3 regions of the Rhizobium sp. LjRoot254 genome follow, and region 1 is predicted to be linked to each of the others. Evidence: predicted binding sites of a transcription regulator. Region 1 holds the regulator's gene; each other region holds the start of a gene.

Region 1 (3,277 bases):
ATCGACGTTGCCATCCGCATCGCCCACCTGCCCTCCTCCGGCCTGACCGCACGACGCGTCGGCTTCATCCGGCAGGTCGTGTGCGGATCGCCCGACTATTTCGACCGGCACGGCGAACCCAAAATTCCGCAGGACCTGACATCCCACCGGCTGATCGGCCGCGACGGCATTTTCGGCGGCGCCGAATGGCAATTCGGCAGAGCAACGAAGATTCGCGTTCCGATCTCGACCCGCCTCACCTGCAACACCAATGACGCCGTCATCGATGCGGTGATCGCCGGCTGGGGTCTGTCGCGCTTCCAGTCCTATCAGGTCGCTGCTCATGTCAGGGCTGGCCGCCTCAGGACCGTGCTTGCCGAGTTCGAACAGGAACCCGTGCCCATCCATATCGTGCATGCCGAAGGCAGGTCCGCATCGGGCCGTCTCCGCGCGTTCGTGGACTTCGCCTCGGAGCGTTTGCGTGCCGATCCGGTGCTGGCCGATCCGGCGAAGGTATGAGTTTGGAAGCATCCGCCGAAGATCACATGATCAGTATGCGGTGGACGTGAGACAATTAATCGGAAATGATCGTCGGCATCCAGCAATCAATAGACAGAAGGTGCCACCATGGCGAACCCACCCCGCAGACCCGTCAGCGCCATGGATGCCGCTGAAGCATTGTTCAAGCCGGCGAAAAAGGTGGCCGCAGCGCCTGCCGTCGAGCGGCCGGCGCTGCCCAACACGAGGGAACTGGTTTCGCTCAAGATCGACAGCGACGTTCTGGCGTATTTCCAGGAAGCAGGTCCTGGCTGGCAGGAGCGCATCAACGATACATTGCGGGCGGCAATGCAGAAAAAATCCTGAAGATTTCCGCGCGCGATGCGCCACAGTTCATACCAGATTGCCTTTTTTGGGTCCCAGCGCCGAAAAATCGCATGATCACATGCTGATATAAGCAAAAATTAAACTCTTGCAGAACATAAATGGAACATATAGTGTTTGTTCCAGATTTGTTTCACGATTCTGCCGGGGTTTGAACATGCTAACCAGAAAACAGCAGGAATTGCTTCTCTTCATTCACGAGCGGATGAAGGAATCGGGCATTCCACCTTCCTTCGACGAGATGAAGGATGCGCTCGACCTCGCCTCCAAGTCGGGCATCCACCGGCTGATCACGGCTCTCGAGGAGCGCGGCTTCATCCGCCGCCTGCCGAACCGGGCCCGTGCGCTCGAGGTGATCAAGCTGCCGGAGGCCTATTCGCCGAGCGTCAAGCCGGCCGCCAGGGGTTTCTCGCCCAGTGTCATCGAGGGTTCGCTCGGCAAGCCGCAAGCACAGCCTCGGCCCGCCAACGACGATGTGCTCGATTCCGTGGCCATTCCCGTCATGGGCCGTATCGCGGCCGGTGTACCGATCTCGGCAATCCAGAACAACACGCATGAGATCGCAGTGCCTTCCGGCATGATCGGCAGCGGCGATCACTATGCGCTGGAGGTCAAGGGCGACTCGATGATCGAGGCCGGCATCCTCGACGGCGACACCGTCGTGATCCGCACCGGTTCGACCGCAAGTCCCGGCGATATCGTGGTGGCACTGGTCGACGACGAGGAAGCAACCCTCAAGCGCTTCCGCCGGAAGGGTGCCTCGATCGCGCTCGAGGCGGCAAATCCCGCTTACGAGACGCGGATTTTCGGACCTGACCGCGTGAAGGTCCAGGGTAAGTTGGTGGGCCTCATCCGCCGTTATCATTGAGCATCTTGGCCGGGACCGGGAACTTCTTCCCCGACCCCTGCGTTTTCCGCTGGGCAGAGCCATATTTACCAGTTGAAGGCGGGATGATTGCAGTCTTGCGCGTCCTTCGATAAGAAGAAGCGAAGGGTCAGAATTTCCGGAAATTTCTGCTTTTGTCCGTCCCCTCCGGGGTGATCGGGCAATTGCTGTGCTGTGTTCCGGCCTTCCGACATTTTGCCGCCCCATTCCGCCTCTAGCGCGGAGGCAGGCAATGGCCCAGAGATTGCATTCGACAGGAGAATCCATTTGAGCAACGACAAGAGAAAAGTAGCCCTTGTTACCGGCATTACGGGCCAGGATGGCGCCTATCTCGCCGAGCTGCTTCTGAGCAAGGGTTACATCGTCCACGGCATCAAGCGCCGCTCGTCGTCGTTCAACACCAGCCGCATCGAGAACATCTACCAGGATCCGCACGAGAAGGATCAGCGGTTCATCCTGCATTACGGCGACATGACGGATTCGACCAACCTGATCCGCATCGTGCAGGAGGCCCAGCCGGACGAGATCTACAATCTCGCCGCCCAGAGCCATGTGCGCGTGTCCTTCGAGACGCCTGAATATACCGCCAATGCCGACGGCATCGGCACGTTGCGCCTGCTTGAGGCCATCCGCATCCTGAAGATGGAGAAGAAGACCCGCTTCTACCAGGCCTCCACGTCTGAGCTTTACGGCCTGGTGCAGGAAGTGCCGCAGCGCGAGACGACACCCTTCTATCCGCGCTCGCCTTATGCGGCGGCGAAACTCTATTCCTACTGGATCGTGGTCAATTACCGCGAAGCCTATGGCCTGCACGCCTCCAACGGCATCCTGTTCAATCACGAGAGCCCGCTGCGCGGCGAGACCTTCGTCACGCGCAAGATTACGCGTGCTGCCGCTGCCATCCGGCTCGGCAAGCAGGACAAGCTTTATGTCGGCAACATCGATGCCAAGCGCGACTGGGGCCATGCCCGCGAATATGTCCGCGGCATGTGGATGATGCTGCAGCAGGATGAGCCCGACGACTACGTGCTCGCCACCGGTGAGACGACGGAAGTGCGCCAGTTCATTACCTGGGCCTTCGAGGATGTCGGCATCAATCTCGAATGGCGCGGCACCGGCGTCGACGAAAAGGGCTACGACATGCTGTCAGGCAATACAGTGGTCGAGATCGACCCGCGCTATTTCCGTCCCACCGAGGTCGAACTCCTGATCGGCGATCCGTCCAAGGCGCATCAGAAGCTCGGCTGGAAGCACGATACCTCCGTCCGCGATCTTTGCCGCGAAATGGTCAACGAAGACCTCAAGGTCATGCAGACCGCGACCGTGATGAAGGAAGCCTGAGGCCATGTATTCCCTCTCCGGAAAGCGGGTCTGGGTCGCCGGTCATCGCGGCATGGTCGGTTCGGCGATCATGCGCCGGCTCGATAGCGAAGGTTGTGAGGTGCTGGTCGCGTCACGCCAGGAGGCCGACCTGCGCGACCAGGCCGCGACCATGGCCTGGATCGAAAAAGCCAAGCCTGACGCCGTCTT
Region 2 (3,277 bases), 1.1 Mb from region 1:
AGGCCGAATTCGGCAAAGCTCGGCTGGATGACCAGCAGCGATCCGGCAAAGCCTGCCGCGCAGGCGGCGACCTTCTGCCAGCCGATGTGCTCCGCCAAGAAAATGCCGCTCATCAGGGTGAGGATGGCTGGCTCGACAAAGAAGATCGCGATCGCATCTGCCACCGGCATGCTCTTGAGCGCCAGCACGAAAGCGATCATGCCGATGGTGAGGATCACGCCGCGCAGGACATGAAACATCGCATGCTTCAGTGACCGGCTGAACAACCGGCCACGCGCGAGTGCAAAGGGCAGCATCAGTGCCGCCTGGACGACGAAACGGCCCGCGGTGATCTCCGCCACCGGTGCCGTCGCGGTCGCCAGCTTGGAAAAGATGTCGATCATCGGCGCGATGAGAACGGAGGCGACCATCAGCGCGATGCCCGATCCCGTCAGCCAGTCGTGCCAGGCGCGGGGCGCCGTATCCATGGTCATTCCATCACACTCTATGCCGCCACCACACCATCCGCCCAGTCCGCGAGCGCCTTCATCGCATCGTCGCGGCCATGTTCGTTCAGCGTCTCGTGCCGCATGCCGGGATAGATGGTCAAATGAACATTTGTGATGCCAGAGCGCTTCAACCGCGCCGACAGCCATTCCATCGCACGACCGTTTTCAGTGGCCGGATCCTCGCCGCCTCCGACCAGATTTATCGCGAGCGTTTTCGGCAGCCGCGCGAGATTCCGATCCCGGCCGGCGCTGATCGACATATCGAGAAGATCGATCCAAAGTGAGACCGAACAGGCAAAGCCGCAGAGTGGATCGGCGATATATTTGTCCACTTCCCGTTCGTCATGGCTCAGCCAATCGAACTCAGTCTGTGCGCCAGCGATCGCCTTCGCCCATGGATCGAGCACCAGCCGCTGGCCGAAGAAGCTCGGCACATCCGACCCCTTGAAGAACTGCTCGGCTTTGACGAGCAGCAGGCCCGCTTGCCCGGCAAGCCCCGGATTGAGCTGGGAATTCCAGACACAGAGGCCCCGATACGCCTGCGGCTCAACCTCGGCGGCCCGCGCTGCAATCACGCCACCCATCGAATGGCCGAAGAGAATGACCGGCAAATCGGAATGCCGGGCCTCGGCATGTTCTCTCACGGTCTTCAGATCGGCGAGTACTTTTGCCTCACCGTCGCGTTTGGCAAACCGCCCCAGTTCGGCGTCCGGCGCGTTGGTCAGGCCGTGGCCGCGATGGTCGAAGCCGTAGACATGGTAGCCGCGCGCGGCTAGGAATTCGGCCAACTCGATATAGCGGAGGGAATGCTCTGCGAGGCCGTGGCTGAGCAGGAAGATCGCCCTGGCGGCGCCGTGCGCCGGCTCGTGGCGCGCACCGATCTTCGCCCCGGTCGGGCTATCCAGCGTGAATGCATGTTGATAAGTCATGCGTCGAATACGCCTTTCGAATATACTGGCTCGCTATCTGAATGCAGGCATCGAAAAAAGCAAGCTTCGTCAATAGGTTGCACTTCGGTTGCAGAAAGATTCGGTTGCAAGCAGAATCCGGCTTGAATTTATCCCCTATATGTATTTAGAATGTACGCGTTATGTTCACGTTCGCATTAGGAGATTGCGATGTTTACAAGGGCAGGGAATGGCGCATTCTTGACTAGATTTGGCATGTTTTTGACGATTTTATGTATACTTTCCTTGCCTTTTGCGGCGAAATCGGCGGAAATGGTGTCGCCAGTGAGCAAAGAGCGGAAATCGAGCGACCCCGAGAGGGCGAAAACCAAGCTGATCCTCGGTGTCTCATGGCAGCCGGGCTTCTGCGAAACGAGCCCCAAAACCCCTGAGTGTACCGGCCAGACCGCCGACCGCGTGGACGCGCGGCTTTTTTCGCTCAACGGCCTTTGGAAATCGCGCAAGACCTATTGTGGTGTCGATGGTGCGGTCAAGGAACAGGACAAGAAGAAGAACTGGCTCGACATGCCGGAGCTTTCCCTTGATGAAGGCGTCCAGCTTGAACTCGCGAAGGCGATGCCAGGCGTTGCCTCTGGTTTCGACCGCCACCAGTGGATCAAACATGGCACCTGCTCGGGCTACGTGGCGGACGAATATTACGGCAAGGCACTCAAGCTGCTCGCGGCGCTCAATAGGTCGGAAGTTCAGTCGTTGTTCGAGGACAACCTTGGGGCTGCGCTTGATGAAGTCAAGGTGAAGGCGGCCTTCGAGGCTGCGTTCGGCGCGGGTGCCGGCGACAAGGTGAAGATGCGGTGCCGCAAGGATGGCGATCGCCGGATCATCACGGGGTTGACCATCGGTCTCGGCGAACTGGGCGACGGAACGGATGATCTCGCATCTTTGATCACTGCTGCCGGCAAGACCAAGTTCGGCTGTGCCGAGGGCGTGGTAGACGAAGCGGGACTGCAGTAAATTACGCGAAGGCCCGTTCGCGGGCCTTCAACGTGATTGCTCCCCGGGGATTAATCGCATAAAGACGGACAAAATCTCCATCAGATCCGTCTTTCGAGGAATCCAAGCATATGGCTCGCCAATATATCTATCACATGTCGGAGCTCACCAAAGCTTACGGCGCCAAGAAAATTCTGGAGAATGTCAACCTCTCCTTCTACCCGGATGCCAAGATCGGTATCCTCGGCCCGAACGGCGCCGGTAAGTCGACCGTGCTCAAGATCATGGCCGGTCTCGACAAGGAGTGGCAGGGTGAGGCCTGGCTGTCGGAAGGCGCGACGCTCGGCTATCTGCCGCAGGAGCCGCAGCTCGATGGAACCAAGACTGTTCGCGAAAACGTCATGGAAGGCGTGGCCGACAAGACCGCCATCCTCGAGCGCTACAACGAATTGATGATGAACTATTCCGACGAGACCGCCGACGAGGGCGCCAAACTCCAAGATGTCATCGACAGCCAGAATCTCTGGGATCTGGATTCACAGGTCGAGATGGCCATGGCGGCACTCGGATGCCCGCCTGCCGATAGCGAGGTGACCAGCCTATCGGGTGGTGAAAAGCGCCGCGTCGCACTCTGCAAGCTGCTGCTGTCCAAGCCCGACCTGTTGCTGCTCGACGAACCGACCAACCATCTCGACGCCGAGACCATCGTCTGGCTGGAAAAGCATCTGCGCGACTATCAGGGTTCGGTCGTGATGATCACCCACGATCGCTACTTCCTTGACAATGTTACCGGCTGGATCCTTGAACTCGACCGTGGCCGCGGCATTCCCTATGAGGGCAACTACACGGCCTATCTTGAGAAGAAGGCCAAACGCCTGGCACAGGAAGGCC
Region 3 (3,277 bases), 1.1 Mb from region 1:
CCGTCAATTGCTTGGAATCGTTGAGACCCTTCGGAATCTTGCGCGGATCGAGGATCACGGCACTCGCCACCACAGGCCCGGCCAACGGCCCACGGCCTGCCTCATCGACGCCTGCGACCGGCAGGAAGCCGTCGCGCATCAGCCCCTTCTCGAACCGGAAGGTGGGGACAATTTCCTCTTCCAGTAAAGGAAGGGAATCGGATGAGGTCAAACGAGCCATGCGGGATAGTTCGCATATTCATCCGATTCCCTGCAAGTCCCGATACGAGGGCGGCGCATCGGGACCACGAGCATGTCGTTTCAACATGCTCAGCATGACAGGAGCGCTGGCGGCGCGCTCCCATCATGTATTCCCAGCCGGAACCCGAGCGGGCGGGGATGCCAGGTCCCGGCTGGAAAGCGTCAATAAGAAACTCAGAGCAGCGAGAGCTGCACGCCATGTCCATCAGGCGGTACGAAGAGATCGCTGTTGAGCCCGATCGTGCGCCGCGTCAGGCCGTATTTCTTGGCGGCGAGCTCGAAGCGGCGGCTGATCTGCCAGGCATAGGGACCCGTCCCCTTCATCCGCTTGCCGAACTCGGCATCGTAATCCTTGCCGCCGCGCATCGAGCGGATCAGGCTCATCACGTGACGATAACGGTCCGGATAGTGGCGCAGCAGCCAATCGCGAAACAGCGGACTCACTTCCAGCGGCAGCCGAAGCAGCACATAGCTCGCCTCCTTCGCGCCTGCGGCGGCGCCCGCATCGAGGATGCGCTCGAGCTCGTGGTCGTTGAGCGCGGGGATCATCGGCGATGCCATCACGGCGGTCGGAATGCCCGCCTCGCTCATCGCCTTGATCGCCTCGAGCCGCTTGGTCGGCGTCGATGCCCGCGGCTCCATCAGCCGCGCCAGCTTCCGGTCCATGGTGGTGACCGAAAGCGCTGCCCTAGCCAGACCCTTTTCCGCCATCTTGGCGAGGATATCGATATCCCGCGTGATCAGCGCCGACTTCGTCACGATCGCCACCGGATGATTGGCTGCCGCCAGCACTTCGAGGATCTGGCGCATGATCCGCCATTCCTTCTCGATCGGCTGGTAGGGATCGGTATTGGTGCCGATCGCGATGGTCCTCGGCTTGTAGCCGGGCTTGGAAAGCTCTCGTTCCAGCAGTTTCGCCGCATCCGGCTTGGCAAACAGCTTGGATTCGAAATCGAGCCCCGGCGACAGGCCCATATAGGCATGCGTCGGTCGTGCGAAGCAGTAGATGCAGCCGTGTTCACAGCCGCGATAGGGATTGATCGAGCGGTCGAAAGGGATGTCCGGGCTGTCGTTGCGGGTGATGATGGCACGCGGCTTCTCAACCTGCACTTCGGTCTTGAACGGCGCAAGCGTCTCGAACGTCTGCCAGCCGTCGTCGAGCACCTCGCGTTCCTGCGGCTCGAACCGGCCCGACGGATTGAGCCCGGCGCCACGGCCGCGACGGCGGTCGATCTCGATCCTGAGACCGGATTCCTTCAGCAGGCTATCGGCAATATCTGCCGTATTGGCAGGCGCGAATGCAGCCTGCCGCGCGAGCGACATGTTGATCATTGGCTTCTCCGGGGAGGCGAATCTCCGCCTCTCGATGATTATTTTCCTATCGCGAAAATGAGAACATTGCAAGAACAAAATTACCGACTCGCAATTTTCCGAGGCTTCAATTATGGGTAAGCAATGCTGACTGTTTTAATCGAATGCCGGGATAACGAGCCCGAACTTGCCTATACGCTGGCCGTTCTCGTCTCCGGCGCGGTCGATGGCCTGGTGAGTGATGTGATCGTGCTGGACCACGGTTCGCGCGATGGCTCCGCGCGCGTAGCCGATGCCGCCGGCTGCCGCTTCATCGACAAATGGGATCTGCATGATGTGCTGGGTTCAGTGCGCGGCGAATGGCTGATGCTGCTCGAACCGGGCGCCCGGCCACAGGCCGGCTGGATCGAGGAGGTGCTGGAATATGCCTCGCTCGCCAAGGTGCCCGCCCGCTTCTCCCCCTCCCGCAGCTTTCCCCGGCCGTTCCTCAAGCGTTGGCGGCGCAAGGGCGTGCTCGAACTCGGCTTCCTGATGCCGAAGCGCCAGGCCGCCGCACTGGCCAAGCCTGGCATGGGGCTGACGGCGCTGGCCAAGGCGTCATCAGTGCGGAAGTTGAGGTCGGAGTTGATACCGGCATGGGTAATCAGCGAAGGGCGGTAGCCCTCACGCCGCCGTGCTGACCTCCAGCTGTATCCCCTGGTGGCGTTGCAATATGCCAATGACCCTGAACATCTCAGCCGCGCGCGGATTGCCCGATGGCTGGAACATGCGCTTGAGATGGCGCACCGTCAGGCCGGATTCGGTGGCGAGGTCGTCGAAGCCGATCGTGGCGTCGATATAGTCCTTGAGCACGCTCTTGGCGGTGGCCATGTCGTCCGCCAGCATCACTTCCACGGCATGCGAGAACAGCGCGTAGCGGAAGCCGTCATCGGCCTGGATGCGCGCCTTGACGGTTTTTCTGATCGTCCTGGTCAAAGCCATTGAATACCGCCCGCTGCAAGTTGAAATCCGTCGCCACACAATATGGGGTCGATTTCGTCGCATTCACGGCGCAGAAGTCAAATAAAGTTGATCGGCCCAAGAAGCTATTGCGGAGCGGGCCTCCGCACCACGCCCCTTGGTGGCCGCCGCCTATCCCGAAATCTTCGAGAAGTCGGCAACCGTGGCCGTCGCGGCACGGATGGCGGAGAGCAGCGCCAGGCGATTGGCCCGGATATCGGCGTTCTCGTCGTTCACCAGCACGTCGTTGAAGAACGTATCGACCGGGCCACGCAGTCTGGAAAGCGCCTCCATCGCCGCGCCGAAATCCTCGCGGGCCACGGCGCTGGCCGCATCCTGCGAGGCATTGACGATTGCCGCATGCAGGCTCTTCTCGGCCGGCAGCGTCAGCAGCTGCAGATCGATCCGGTCGGCGATCCTGGTGCCCTTCTTCTCCTCGGCGGCGAGCAATTGCGTGGCGCGCTTGGTGCCCGCCAGCAGGTTCTTGCCGTCCTCGGTGTCGATGAATTTCGCCAGCGCTTCGGCGCGGCGGGTAATGGATAGGATGCGCTTGGTGGCTTCCATACCAGGCATCGGAACTTCTCTTTGCGTACCCATGTTGAGCACGGCATCAACAATATCTGGGCGAATGCCGGTTTCTTTGAGCTGTACTTTTAGGCGCTCTCCAAAAAAAGTCGACAAGTCAGAAGCGACCATCACTGGATCGCAGTTGGCAAAGCTATTTGCG

What was found. The regulator LexA, encoded in region 1, represses DNA repair genes until DNA is damaged. The targets are predictions, from matches to a motif close to TGTTCNNNNTGTGTTCNG.
Region 2: a site for LexA is predicted at 1,569-1,586, ahead of ACSQ26_RS05520 (ribonuclease T2 family protein). Genes of this name have one in related genera too.
Region 3: a site for LexA is predicted at 1,632-1,649, ahead of ACSQ26_RS16580 (glycosyl transferase). Genes of this name have one in related genera too.

What each region holds. Positions count from the first base shown of each region.
Region 1 is NZ_CAXUSM020000001.1:2,221,937-2,225,213, forward strand. Features, by position in the region: gene ACSQ26_RS10910 (LysR family transcriptional regulator) at 1-498, shown strand, start outside; gene ACSQ26_RS10915 (BrnA antitoxin family protein) at 607-843, shown strand; gene lexA (transcriptional repressor LexA) at 1,019-1,729, shown strand; gene gmd (GDP-mannose 4,6-dehydratase) at 2,015-3,088, shown strand; gene fcl (GDP-L-fucose synthase) at 3,093-3,277, shown strand, end outside.
Region 2 is NZ_CAXUSM020000001.1:1,112,903-1,116,179, forward strand. Features, by position in the region: gene ACSQ26_RS05510 (DMT family transporter) at 1-467, opposite strand, end outside; gene ACSQ26_RS05515 (alpha/beta fold hydrolase) at 485-1,417, opposite strand; gene ACSQ26_RS05520 (ribonuclease T2 family protein) at 1,721-2,407, shown strand; gene ettA (energy-dependent translational throttle protein EttA) at 2,518-3,277, shown strand, end outside.
Region 3 is NZ_CAXUSM020000001.1:3,351,214-3,354,490, reverse strand. Features, by position in the region: gene ACSQ26_RS16590 (ribonuclease HII) at 1-220, opposite strand, end outside; gene ACSQ26_RS16585 (PA0069 family radical SAM protein) at 415-1,572, opposite strand; gene ACSQ26_RS16580 (glycosyl transferase) at 1,696-2,211, shown strand; gene ACSQ26_RS16575 (transcriptional regulator) at 2,215-2,532, opposite strand; gene glyS (glycine--tRNA ligase subunit beta) at 2,683-3,277, opposite strand, start outside.